DNA from 4 places in the Erwinia sp. genome. Region 3 is predicted to be linked to each of the others. Evidence: predicted binding sites of a transcription regulator. Region 3 holds the regulator's gene; each other region holds the start of a gene.
The links. Region 3 encodes CRP, which controls carbon source genes, mostly activating them, when cyclic AMP is high. Its sites were predicted from a motif close to ATGTGANNNNNNTCACAT; they were not measured.
Positions count from the first base shown of each region.

Region 1 (3,002 bases), on a different contig from region 3:
ATCGCAGATTATTAAAGAAGCCGAAGTAAAAAAACGCGTCAAAAAAAGTCTTATCTTAAAAGTAGAGTGCAAGGTGGAAGGCAGAGTACAAAATGGCCGAATGCTTAACAACACTTTTGTGGTGCTTCCCCGCTCAGCAGCAGGCGCAAGCCTGAGCGCTAATCTGTTAAAGCTGGATATAAAAAAGGAAAAAACTATCGAGGGAAATGATATAAAAGCACAGGTTAAGGTTAAAACCCTTAGCGCGGCAAATATCGAAGCAGAATTGTTCAATGAGAATACCATTATGCCGATCCCTGTATACGTCAGCGATCCTGTGCTCTGTTTTCCCCTTCCCTTACAACAGGATAAAAACGCCACTACTCTTAGTTCGCCATCACTATTTCATAAAGAAAAAACTGAGGTTACCTTATTTACGGATGACGGGAAAAAGGTGACCCCCGAACACTCTATTGTAGCGAATGCTTTGCCGGATACGCTAATTAAGCAATCAGGCCTGCAGGAGGTGGCTAACCTGCCCGTGATCCATTCAGCCAATAAAAATAATAAAATGACGCTTAAAGCATTGGCCGGTACCAGAGAGCATTTCTCTCTTCTCCGCCAGGACCTGAAAGAAATAGTGCATTCTCTGCAGCAACAGGAGAGGGGGAGCATGGGTAAAGATGTCTCCATCCATGTCTTCGCGAATTATGAACTCATTGAAAGTGACAGGCAGCAACGTACAAGCCTTGAAGAACAGGAGAAACGTCTTGCCAACCAGCCCGACAAACTGGCTAAAGCTAAAATGAGACAGGAACTCGCTACGCTGAAAAAGAACGCCCGTTATCGCCTGAAAAACTTCACGTTGTACCGCAGCAGCCAGCTTACACAGAAGGCGAGTATGGCTTTAGCCATTATTAGCTTTACTCAACAGAACCAGATTTTGTTAAGCCAACGTCTTGAAAAGGTCGACTTTTGTTATGACGGCGTCAGCGAGACGGTGCCTGCGGGCTTCACGTCTCGCGCCTCTTTTATCCGTTAATGCCCGGATAAGCGGAGAGCCTTCTGTCACCTGCCGCGATCCGGCTACCTTCAAGGTAGCCGGATCCATCATAACGTTCAGGTCTTAATGCAGCCGAATGGGCGTAATGTCATCGTCAATGCCAAATTCTTCTTTCAGCTGCTTTTTGCTTTTCGTCACCATTTCGCCGCCCTTGCCTACGCTCATATGCTGCGGTTCATCGTTATGACGCGCCTGCCATAACATCACCAGCTGCAGGCTATTTTCTTTTTGCTCCGGCGTCAGGGCTACGCCATCGGCCCATTTCCCGGTTTCTACCGCTGTGGCCAGTCGCTGATAAACTTCCGGGGTCATTGCGGCAATAATCTCATCAAGCTCCATAGCGTCTATCCTTTAATCTGAGTGCCTTCCTCATCGGTGAAGCTTAATGAGGCAGAGTTGACACAGTAGCGCTCGCCTGTGGGCTGCGGGCCATCGGGAAAGACGTGCCCCAGATGGGCATCACAGGTGCCGCAGCGAATTTCAATGCGCTGCATGCCGTGAGTGTCATCTTCCAGATAACGGATAGCCTCGTCGCCGTATGGCTGATAAAAGCTGGGCCAGCCGCAGCCGGAATCATATTTCGTGCCGGACAGGAACAGTGGCGAATTGCAAACGAGGCAGTGATAAATGCCCTCACTCTTGTTATGCAGCAGTTTGCCGGAGTACGGCGGCTCTGTACCCCGCTGTTGAGTCACGTAGCGCTGCATCTCGTTTAGATCTGTTTCGGGCTTAAGTGGGCGTTCGGCCATAGTCAATATCTCTGGCAAAGTGGTCTGAAGATTCATAACATTCTAACAAATACATAACAACGCCAGGGGATTTTTCATGCTCAGGCGGAGTCCGAAAGTGAGCGGGCATTGAAAATGTGACCTGGATCACCCTTTACCATACCCACCCCTTTATATTCGGGCTGAATGCCCCAAACTAAAGGTAAGACGCTCGTCGCGGAAGGCGTTTTCAGGCGATTATTCCTGCTCCAGGGTTTGATTTGTCGCAACTATTGAAGCGATTCCGCTTGACGCCTGATAAGGTTTTTGTAATTTTACAGCCAACCTTTTATTCACTAACAACAGCTGGTGGAATATATGACTATCAAAGTAGGTATCAACGGTTTTGGCCGCATCGGTCGCATCGTTTTCCGTGCTGCTCAGCAGCGTTCTGACGTAGAAATCGTTGCAATCAACGATCTGCTGGACGCCGAGTACATGGCTTACATGCTGAAGTATGACTCTACGCACGGTCGTTTCGACGGCACGGTAGAAGTTAAAGATGGCCATCTGGTTGTTAACGGCAAAACCATCCGTGTTACCGCTGAAAGAGATCCAGCTAACCTGAAGTGGGACGAAGTCGGCGTTGACGTGGTTGCCGAAGCAACAGGTATCTTCCTGACCGACGAAACCGCTCGTAAACACCTCCAGGCTGGCGCGAAGAAAGTGGTTCTGACGGGTCCGTCAAAAGATGACACCCCAATGTTCGTTATGGGCGTTAACCACAAGGCTTATGCTGGCCAGGAAATTGTTTCTAACGCCTCCTGTACCACTAACTGCCTGGCACCACTGGCTAAAGTCATCAACGACAAGTTTGGTATCGTTGAAGCACTGATGACCACCGTTCATGCCACCACCGCCACGCAGAAAACCGTTGATGGCCCGTCTCACAAAGACTGGCGCGGCGGCCGTGGCGCTTCTCAGAACATCATCCCTTCTTCTACCGGCGCAGCTAAAGCGGTAGGTAAAGTGATCCCTGAGCTGAACGGTAAACTGACCGGTATGGCATTCCGCGTACCAACGCCTAACGTTTCCGTAGTTGACCTGACCGCGCGTCTGGCCAAGCCTGCTTCTTACAAAGAAATTTGTGAAGCCATTAAGGCCGCTGCTGAAGGCGAACTGAAAGGTATCCTGGGCTACACCGAAGACGAAGTGGTTTCTACCGATTTCAACGGCGAAACCCTGACTTCCGT
Region 1 covers NZ_DALZCD010000032.1:17,883-20,884, reverse strand. The annotation lists gene RTK32_RS04290 (hypothetical protein) at 1-1,021, shown strand, start outside; gene RTK32_RS04285 (YeaC family protein) at 1,106-1,381, opposite strand; gene msrB (peptide-methionine (R)-S-oxide reductase MsrB) at 1,387-1,791, opposite strand; gene gapA (glyceraldehyde-3-phosphate dehydrogenase) at 2,128-3,002, shown strand, end outside.
Region 1: msrB (peptide-methionine (R)-S-oxide reductase MsrB) is a predicted target of CRP. The motif match lies at 1,906-1,923, and genes of this name have one in related genera.

Region 2 (3,002 bases), on a different contig from region 3:
AGCGCAGGTTAACGCCAGGAATTTTAGTATGGGCGCAAACGCAAAGTTTTGCGCTCAATTTTTTGACTATTTTTTAAACCTGCACGCCAAAAATCTTTACAAGGGCCCGACCGGCTTCAGGCCGCGCCATAGAGGGCCTGAAGTGGTAACGATTACAGCAAAAAGCCTCGCGTTACGCTTAATTTCCTGAAACGGTTATGGACAGAACCCGCGTTTTTTTAACATAAGCTACCCGTTTTATCGCGGGCGGATGACAGGATGCCGCGCCGGGTCAGGAAATACAAAGGAAGCGCGGGCAACACGCTGTCGTTCTGAATGCTCTGCAGGTATCGGAAACCGCCCTGACGCAGAAAAATAAGTTTTCTTCATGTTTGAGCCATCGATTCCCGTATCCTCGCCCGTCGAGTTGAACTATTCTTCAGAGGCGACACAGGTCGCCTTTTGCTTGTAGCATTTCTATTACAGGAGTTACTTCCGATGATGACAGGAACCATTCGCGGCTGGATGCGTCTGCTGGTGCCTTTTATGGCGCTGATGCTGGTGTTTCAGCTAACGGGTTGTGGTGATAAAGAAGCGGATCAGCGCAAAGCCTTTATCGATTTTCTGCAAAATACGGCGATGCGCAGCGGCGAACATCTGCCCGCCCTCAGTGAAGACCAGAAACAGCGTATCGGCAATTATGCCAGCGACTACGCGATTATTTACGGATTTTCTCAGCAGGTTAACCGCGCTGTGGATAGTGGCCTGAAGCCGGTAGTGGATGAGTTGTCGGCTATTCGCACGCCACAGGACTACCTGACCCATCGCGATTCTTTGCGTCAGGCCAGCGGGTCGCTGGACGTGCTGGCGCAGCAGATCCAGACGGCGAAAACGCAGGCCGACAGCAGCAAAGCCGGACTGAAACAGCCTGCGGACCTGAAAACAGTTTACGACGCTCTCTACAGCAAAGTGGTTACGCAGCCTGCTGATTCACTGCTGCCGCTGCTGCCTGCGCTGCAGAAGCTGAGCCAGGATGCCGTGCAAACAGGTGATTTCCTGCAGCAGCAGGGTTCACAGGTAAGCTTCAACGGTCAGACCATCCAGTTTCCCAGCCAGCAACAGGCGACTCAGTACAACACGCTCATGAGCAATATTTCTGCTAACGCCCATGCGCTTGGCCAGGCGCAAAACACGCTTCAGGGTCAGTAAGTTTTTGCTGCGGGTCGCGCCCGGTGGGCGGCCCGCTTCTTATCCAGGCCTCTTTTCCTTAGCCAATAGCGTCATCACACCTTACCCTGCAAATAAATTGTGATTTTCATCACGTATCAGGCATAAAGTCCGCGAAAGAAAGCGTGATATCAATCACATAACGCCGCTCCGCAGGCCCGTTTACTGACCAGGATCCGCCTGTTTTTCGTCCTTTATGTGATCAATATCACGTATTAACCCCGCACCTACCGCACCATTGAGTGACACAGATCACACTTTAGCGGGTGAGTACGCAGCGTCATCAACGCGTGCTAGAGTCCGCCTGCACAGGGCTACGTTTTAAACAAAAATCAGCGCGCTCTCTTGTCGGCGCGTACCAATAAGGGGTGTGCTTGTATGTCCTCATCAGATATCAAGATTAAAGTGCAGAACTTTGGTCGCTTTCTGAGCAACATGGTAATGCCAAACATCGGGGCCTTTATCGCCTGGGGTATTATCACGGCGCTGTTTATTCCAACCGGCTGGCTGCCAAACGCAACCATGGCCAAACTGGTTGGCCCAATGATCACCTATCTGCTGCCATTACTGATTGGCTACACCGGCGGACGTCTGGTGGGCGGCGATCGCGGCGGCGTGGTCGGTGCTATCACCACCATGGGCGTGATTGTCGGCGCGGATATGCCTATGTTTCTCGGCTCGATGATTGCCGGCCCGCTGGGCGGCTGGGCGATCAAGAAGTTTGACCGCGTCGTTGACGGCAAAATCAAGAGCGGCTTTGAGATGCTGGTCAACAACTTCTCTGCCGGTATTATCGGGATGCTGCTGGCCATTCTGGCGTTCCTGGCTATCGGGCCACTGGTGGAAGGGCTGTCGCATATTCTCGCCGCTGGCGTGAATCTGATGGTGCAGAACAACCTGCTGCCGTTGACCTCTGTTTTCGTCGAACCGGCAAAAATCCTGTTCCTGAACAATGCTATCAACCACGGTATTTTTTCACCGCTGGGTATTCAGCAGGCCAGCGAAGCCGGCAAGTCTATTTTCTTCCTGATTGAAGCGAATCCCGGCCCGGGTATGGGCGTGCTGATGGCCTATATGTTCTTTGGCCGCGGCAATGCCAAACAGTCCGCTGGCGGCGCAGCTATTATTCACTTCCTGGGCGGTATCCACGAGATCTACTTCCCTTACGTGCTGATGAATCCGCGCCTGATTATCGCCGTGATCCTGGGCGGTATGACCGGTGTCTTCACGCTGACGGTATTAAATGGCGGCCTGGTTTCTCCGGCTTCTCCGGGGTCTATCCTGGCCGTACTGGCAATGACGCCAAAAGGCGCGTACTTCGCTAATATTGCCGCTATCGTGGCTGCTTTTGCGGTCTCTTTTGTGGTTTCCGCCATTCTGTTGAAAACCAGCAAGGCGAAAGAAGAAGACGATATCGAAGCAGCGGCGCGTCGCGTTAGCGAAATGAAGGCGAAGTCCAAAGGCCAGACCGTAACCACTGCCACCGCCAACGAAGGCATGAACGGCGACCTTAGCCACGTGCGCAAAATCATCGTTGCCTGCGATGCCGGAATGGGCTCCAGCGCCATGGGTGCCGGCGTGCTGCGTAAAAAGGTCAACGATGCAGGACTGAGTAATATTTCCGTTACCAATACCGCCATCAATAACCTGCCGGGCGATGTGGATCTGGTGATTACCCACCGCGATCTGACCGAACGTGCGATACGTCAGGCGCCGCACGCTCAGCACATCTCGCTGACTAACTTCCTCGACAGCGGCCTCTACACCGATCTGACTTCCCGACTGGTGCAGGCAAA
Region 2 covers NZ_DALZCD010000104.1:9,056-12,057, forward strand. The annotation lists gene RTK32_RS10310 (DUF3053 domain-containing protein) at 478-1,188, shown strand; gene RTK32_RS10315 (PTS mannitol transporter subunit IICBA) at 1,585-3,002, shown strand, end outside.
Region 2: RTK32_RS10315 (PTS mannitol transporter subunit IICBA) is a predicted target of CRP. The motif match lies at 1,403-1,420, and genes of this name have one in related genera.

Region 3 (3,002 bases):
GGCAAAATGGGCCTGGCGATGGAGCTGATTATGGGCCCGCTGGTCAAGCGACTGATGGAAGGTAAAGCTATCCATTAACACACCGCCGTATAGCTATGGGTAAGGGTAACGCCTTTGCCCAACATCAGCGCAATTGGGCAATATTTTTCGACCGCCAGACTGACCGCGCGCGCCAGCGCCTTGTCCGTCAGCCCGCTACCGCTGACGATAAAATGCAGGTTGATATGGGTAAACAACTGCGGCGGCTTCTCACGCCGGGCTGACGTTAGCTTTACCTCACAGTTCTCCACGGTAAACCGTCCTTTTTGCAGAATGGCCACCACTTCGGCCGCGCTGCAGCCGCCCGCCGCCATCAGCAGCATTTCCATCGGGCTGGGGGCTTTATCGCCCGCGTTACCGTCCATCACGACCTGATGACCCGATGAGGATCCTCCCAAAAAGGTCAGCCCTTCCACCCATTTTATGCTCGCCTGCATAACAAACTCCTCTAATTCATTCAGTTAAGCCGCGGTCGGTTTAAGGTCACTAAACAGCATAGCGGCAGATTTAGCGCTATGCTGAAGCGAGACAACAGAAGACACCCATGCAAAGCTGTGCTACAAACAAGGCTGTATTTCGTCAGTACTCTACAGACCAGACGAAACGGGACGACATAACGAGCCCGGCACTCAACAGAGAGCCGAATAACTTTCCTGCATGGGAAGCGCTTGACTATTTCAACGCCTGTCAGGGAACTCTGCCCCTGTATTTAGGCACGATAACAACAGAGGATAACAGCGAATGGTTCTCGGCAAACCGCAAACAGACCCGACACTTGAATGGTTCCTGTCACATTGCCATATTCATAAGTATCCATCCAAAAGCACGCTGATCCACCAGGGTGAGAAAGCAGAAACCCTTTACTACATCGTCAAAGGCGCGGTAGCGGTGCTCATCAAGGATGAAGAAGGCAAGGAGATGATCCTTTCTTACCTTAACCAGGGCGATTTTATCGGTGAACTTGGCCTGTTTGAAGAAGGTCAGGAGCGCAGCGCCTGGGTGCGGGCGAAAACAGCCTGCGAAGTGGCAGAAATCTCCTATAAGAAGTTTCGTCAGCTGATCCAGGTTAACCCGGAGATCCTGATGCGCCTCTCTTCACAGATGGCACGTCGTCTTCAGGTGACCTCTGAGAAAGTGGGCAATTTAGCTTTCCTCGATGTGACAGGTCGCATCGCGCAAACGCTGTTGAATCTGGCTAAGCAGCCGGATGCCATGACTCACCCGGATGGAATGCAGATTAAAATCACCCGCCAGGAAATTGGCCAAATCGTCGGCTGCTCGCGCGAAACCGTCGGCCGCATCCTGAAGATGCTGGAAGATCAGAACCTGATCTCCGCGCACGGTAAAACCATCGTGGTCTACGGCACACGCTAGCTACGCTGATTGTATGGCGCAATGCATGCATTGCGCCTTTCAGCGGATACAGAGCAATGTGGCGCCGACTCATCTACCATCCCGAAGTTAACTATGCCCTGCGGCAGACGCTGGTGCTTTGCCTGCCCGTTGCCGTCGGCTGGCTGCTGGGCAATCTGCAAAACGGCCTCCTGTTCTCGATGGTGCCCGCCTGCTGCAATATCGCCGGGCTGGACACGCCGCATAAACGCTTCTTTAAGCGTCTGCTGATCGGCGGCGGCCTTTTTGCCTTCAGCAGCTTTCTGTTGCAGTACCTGGGCAACTTAGCGGTCCCCCTGCCCGCCATCCTGTTTTCAATGGCTATGCTGCTGGGCGTGACCGGTGAAATCAGCCCGCTGCACGGCAGACTGCTGCCCGGCGCGCTGATCGCCGGTATCTTTACCCTGAGCCTCGCGGGCCGTATGCCTATCTGGCAGCCCCCTTCACTCTATATTCTGGGCACGGTTTGGTATGGCCTTTTTAACTGGTTTTGGTTCTGGCTATGGAAAGAGCAGCCGATGCGGGAAACGCTCAGCCTGCTTTATCGCGAGCTGGCCGACTACTGCGAAGCGAAATATAGCCTGCTGACCCAGCTTGCGGATGCGGAGAAAACGCTGCCGCCGCTGCTGGCGCGCCAGCAAAAAGCGGTCGATCTGATTAATACCTGCTATCAGCAAATGCACATGCTGGCCGCCAGCAACGATAACCACCACAAGCGGCTGATCCGCGCTTTTCAGGTTGCGCTGGATTTGCAGGAGCACATTGCTGTCAGCCTGCACCAGCCGGAAGAAGTGCAAAAGCTGGTAGCGCAGAGCCGTGCCGAGGCGGTGATCCGCTGGAACGCGCAGACCATCGCCGCCAGACTGCGCGAACTGGCGGACGATATTCTTTATCATCGTCTGCCGGCCCGGTTCAGCATGGATAAGCCGCTGCAGGCGCTGGAGAAAATCGCCCGGCAGCATCCTGCCAATCCGGTCGGCAACTTTTGCGCCTGGCACTTCAGCCGCATCGCCCGCGTATTACGGACACAACGCCCGCTTTATCAGCGGGATTTAATGGCGGACCGCCAGAAGCGGCTGCCGCTGCTCTCCGCTATACGAAGCTATCTGTCGCTGAAATCGGCCGCGTTACGTACCGCCGCCAGATTTGCGGTCATGCTGGCTTTTGCCAGCACGCTGGCGCTGTTCTTTAATCTGCCTAAACCTTACTGGCTGCTGATGACGATAATGTTTGTTAGCCAGAACGGCTACAGCGCGACAAGGGTGCGCATTCAGCACCGTGCGTTAGGCACGCTGGGCGGGCTGATTGTGGCCGCGCTAACGCTGCGCTTTCAGGTACCGGAATCGGCCGTCCTGCTGATTATGCTGACGCTGACGCTGGCGGGCTATCTGGTTATCCGCAAATACTACGGGCTGGCGACAATAGGTTTTACCGTAACGGCGGTTTACACGCTTCAGCTGCTGTCGTTGAACGGTGCCGACTTCCTGCTGCCGCGCCTGTTGGACACGCTAATGGGCTGCCTGATTGCCTTTGGCGGCATGATCTGGCTGTGGCCGCAGTGGCAAAGTGGC
Region 3 covers NZ_DALZCD010000191.1:5,437-8,438, reverse strand. The annotation lists partial or broken gene RTK32_RS14985 (phosphoribulokinase) at 1-78, shown strand, start outside; gene RTK32_RS14980 (OsmC family protein) at 75-476, opposite strand; gene crp (cAMP-activated global transcriptional regulator CRP) at 781-1,413, shown strand; gene RTK32_RS14970 (YccS/YhfK family putative transporter) at 1,470-3,002, shown strand, end outside.

Region 4 (3,002 bases), on a different contig from region 3:
GCGTACATATCGCCAAACGCCGACTGGCCCGCTTCCAGCCCAATCATATTCGGCACCACGCTGCCGTTAACCTGGCCGCAGATGCCATCAATGGCGCGGTCGCCAACGCGTTCCACATCGGCGATCAGAATGTCGCAGGTTGAGGTGCCAATCACTTTCACCAGCGTATAAGGCGTGGCGCCCGCGCCGACGGCACCCATATGACAGTCGAACTCGCCGCCAGAAATCATGACGCCAGCCGGCACACCAAGCCGCGTTGCCCATTCCGCCGTAATCTGACCCACGGGTACTTCAGCGGTCCAGGTTTCGCTAAACATCGGAGTATCCAGATGCTCCGTCAGCAGGGGATCGAGCGCATTAAAGAAGTCCGCGCCCGGTAACCCGCCCCAGGCAGGATGCCACAGCGATTTGTGACCGGCGGCGCAGCGCCCACGGCGGATGGCCTCCGGCGCGCTCGTGCCGCTGAGCAGGGCCGGTACCCAGTCGCACAGTTCCACCCAGGCTACCGCCGCTTCGCGCACCGCTTTGTCTTCCCGGCTGACGTGCAGGATTTTTGCCCAGAACCACTCCGAAGAGTAGGTGCCGCCAATAAAGCGCGCGTAGTCTTCGAACTGTCCACTGTGGCACAGCGCGGTAATTTCTTCCGCTTCCTTAATGGCCGTGTGGTCTTTCCACAACACAAACATAGCGTTAGGGTTTTCGGCAAACTCGGGGCGGAGTGCCAGCACGTTGCCATCGCGATCGATGGGGGCCGGGGTGGAGCCGGTGGAATCAACGCCGATGCCGACAATATTCTGGCGCTGGTCAGGGGTTAACTTAGTGACAACGTCACGAATGGCCTGTTCAAAGGCATCAATATAGTCCTGCGGATGGTGACGAAACTGATTGATGCGGCTCTGACTGTAAAGACCTGCCTGCCAGCGCGGATAGGCGACGACTCCGGTTTGCAGCTCTTTACCGCTTACACACTCTACTGCCAGCGCGCGTACGGAATCACTACCAAAGTCCAGACCGATTGTAATGGCGTCCAACTGCATTTTTCTCTCCGGGCGGTCAATGAATACGATATGACTACCCTAAGAAATCGCGCGGCAGGCGGATAGGCTGAGGGCCGCTGCAAATATGCACTTTTCTGTCGTCGCGCAGCGTTTTGTGACCCACTTCAAATCTTTGGTTTGCGTTAATTTTGCTAAATATATGGATCAATCAGCTAAAAGCTCAGGGTGTGATAGCGCTCTCCCTTTCCAGGCATCTTTACCATTACAACTAGCGCTTATCGGCGTGTGTTTTATGCGGTAATGCCGAATACGCTGGCGTTTCAACGTTCCAGGACTGAATTGATACCGTTTACATTAAACCGCCAAAAGCGGGCACTGAGCCGGAGAGCCTCATGCACAAATTTACTCAGGCGTTAGCCATCGCTGGCCTCGCCGCCGTTATGTCACATTCAGCTATCGCTGACACCATGAAACTGGGATTTTTAGTTAAACAGCCGGAAGAGCCCTGGTTTCAGACCGAATGGAAGTTCGCCGACAAGGCGGGCAAAGATCTGGGCTTTGAAGTCATTAAAATCGCCGTGCCCGACGGGGAAAAAACCCTTAACGCTATCGACAGCCTGGCCGCAAGCGGTGCGAAAGGCTTCGTTATCTGTACGCCGGATCCCAAACTTGGCTCCGCCATTGTGGCGAAGGCGCGCAGTTACGATTTAAAAGTCATCGCCGTGGACGATCAGTTCGTCACGGCAAAAGGCAAGCCGATGGATACGGTGCCGCTGGTGATGATGGCCGCGACCAAAATCGGCGAACGTCAGGGCCAGGAACTCTATAAAGAGATGAAAAAACGCGGCTGGGACGCAAAAGAAACAGGCGTAATGGCGATTACGGCAGACGAGCTGGACACGGCGCGTCGCCGCACCAGCGGGTCGCTGGATGCCCTGAAGGCGGAAGGTTTCCCGGTCGCGCAGATTTATAAAGTTCCTACCAAGTCCAACGATATCCCTGGCGCTTTTGACGCCGGTAACTCGCTGCTGGTGCAGCACCCGGAAGTGAAACACTGGTTGATTGTCGGCATGAACGATAACACCGTGCTGGGCGGCGTGCGCGCTACCGAAGGCCAGGGCTTTAAAGCACCGGATGTGATCGGTATCGGCATTAACGGCGTGGACGCGATAAGCGAACTCTCCAAAGGTAAGGCGACCGGCTTCTTCGGTTCGCTGCTGCCAAGCCCGGACGTACACGGCTATAAAAGTATCCAGATGCTTCATGATTGGGTAACGAAAGACGCCGAGCCGCCGAAGTTTACCGAAGTCACCGACGTGGTGCTGATTACCCGTGAAAACTTTAAAACCGAACTGGCTAAAAAAGGCCTGATGTAATCGGACGGGGGCCGCATAGCGGCCCCCGGAACCCTTATAGCGAGGAATGACCATGCCATCCCCGTATCTGAGCTTTCACAATATTGGCAAAACCTTTCCGGGCGTCAAAGCGCTGACGGATATCAGTTTCGACTGTGCGGCAGGCCAGGTGCACGCCCTGATGGGTGAAAACGGCGCGGGCAAATCGACGCTGCTGAAAATCCTGAGCGGCAGCTATCAGCCAACCAGTGGCGAAATCCGCCTGAAAGGCCAGCCGGTCAATTTTACCAATACGCTCGACGCGCTTAACGCAGGCGTGGCAATTATCTATCAGGAACTGCATCTGGTGCCGGAAATGTCGGTGGCGGAGAACATCTATCTTGGTCAGCTGCCGCATCGCGCGGGCTTTGTTAATCGTTCGCTGCTGCGTTACGAAGCCGGACTGCAGCTTAAAAATTTAGGGATGGATATCGATCCTGATACGCCGCTGAAATCGCTGTCGCTTGGCCAGTGGCAGATGGTGGAAATTGCCAAGGCGCTGGCGAGAAACGCCAAAGTCATCGCCTTTGACGAGCCAACCAGTTCGCTCTCCGCCCGTGAAATCGAGCATCTGTTCCGGGTGATCCGGCAGCTGCGCGACGAGGGCAAA
Region 4 covers NZ_DALZCD010000276.1:2,096-5,097, forward strand. The annotation lists gene RTK32_RS18060 (ribulokinase) at 1-1,037, opposite strand, end outside; gene RTK32_RS18065 (arabinose ABC transporter substrate-binding protein) at 1,391-2,374, shown strand; partial or broken gene RTK32_RS18070 (ATP-binding cassette domain-containing protein) at 2,421-3,002, shown strand, end outside.
Region 4: RTK32_RS18065 (arabinose ABC transporter substrate-binding protein) is a predicted target of CRP. The motif match lies at 1,151-1,168, and genes of this name have one in related genera.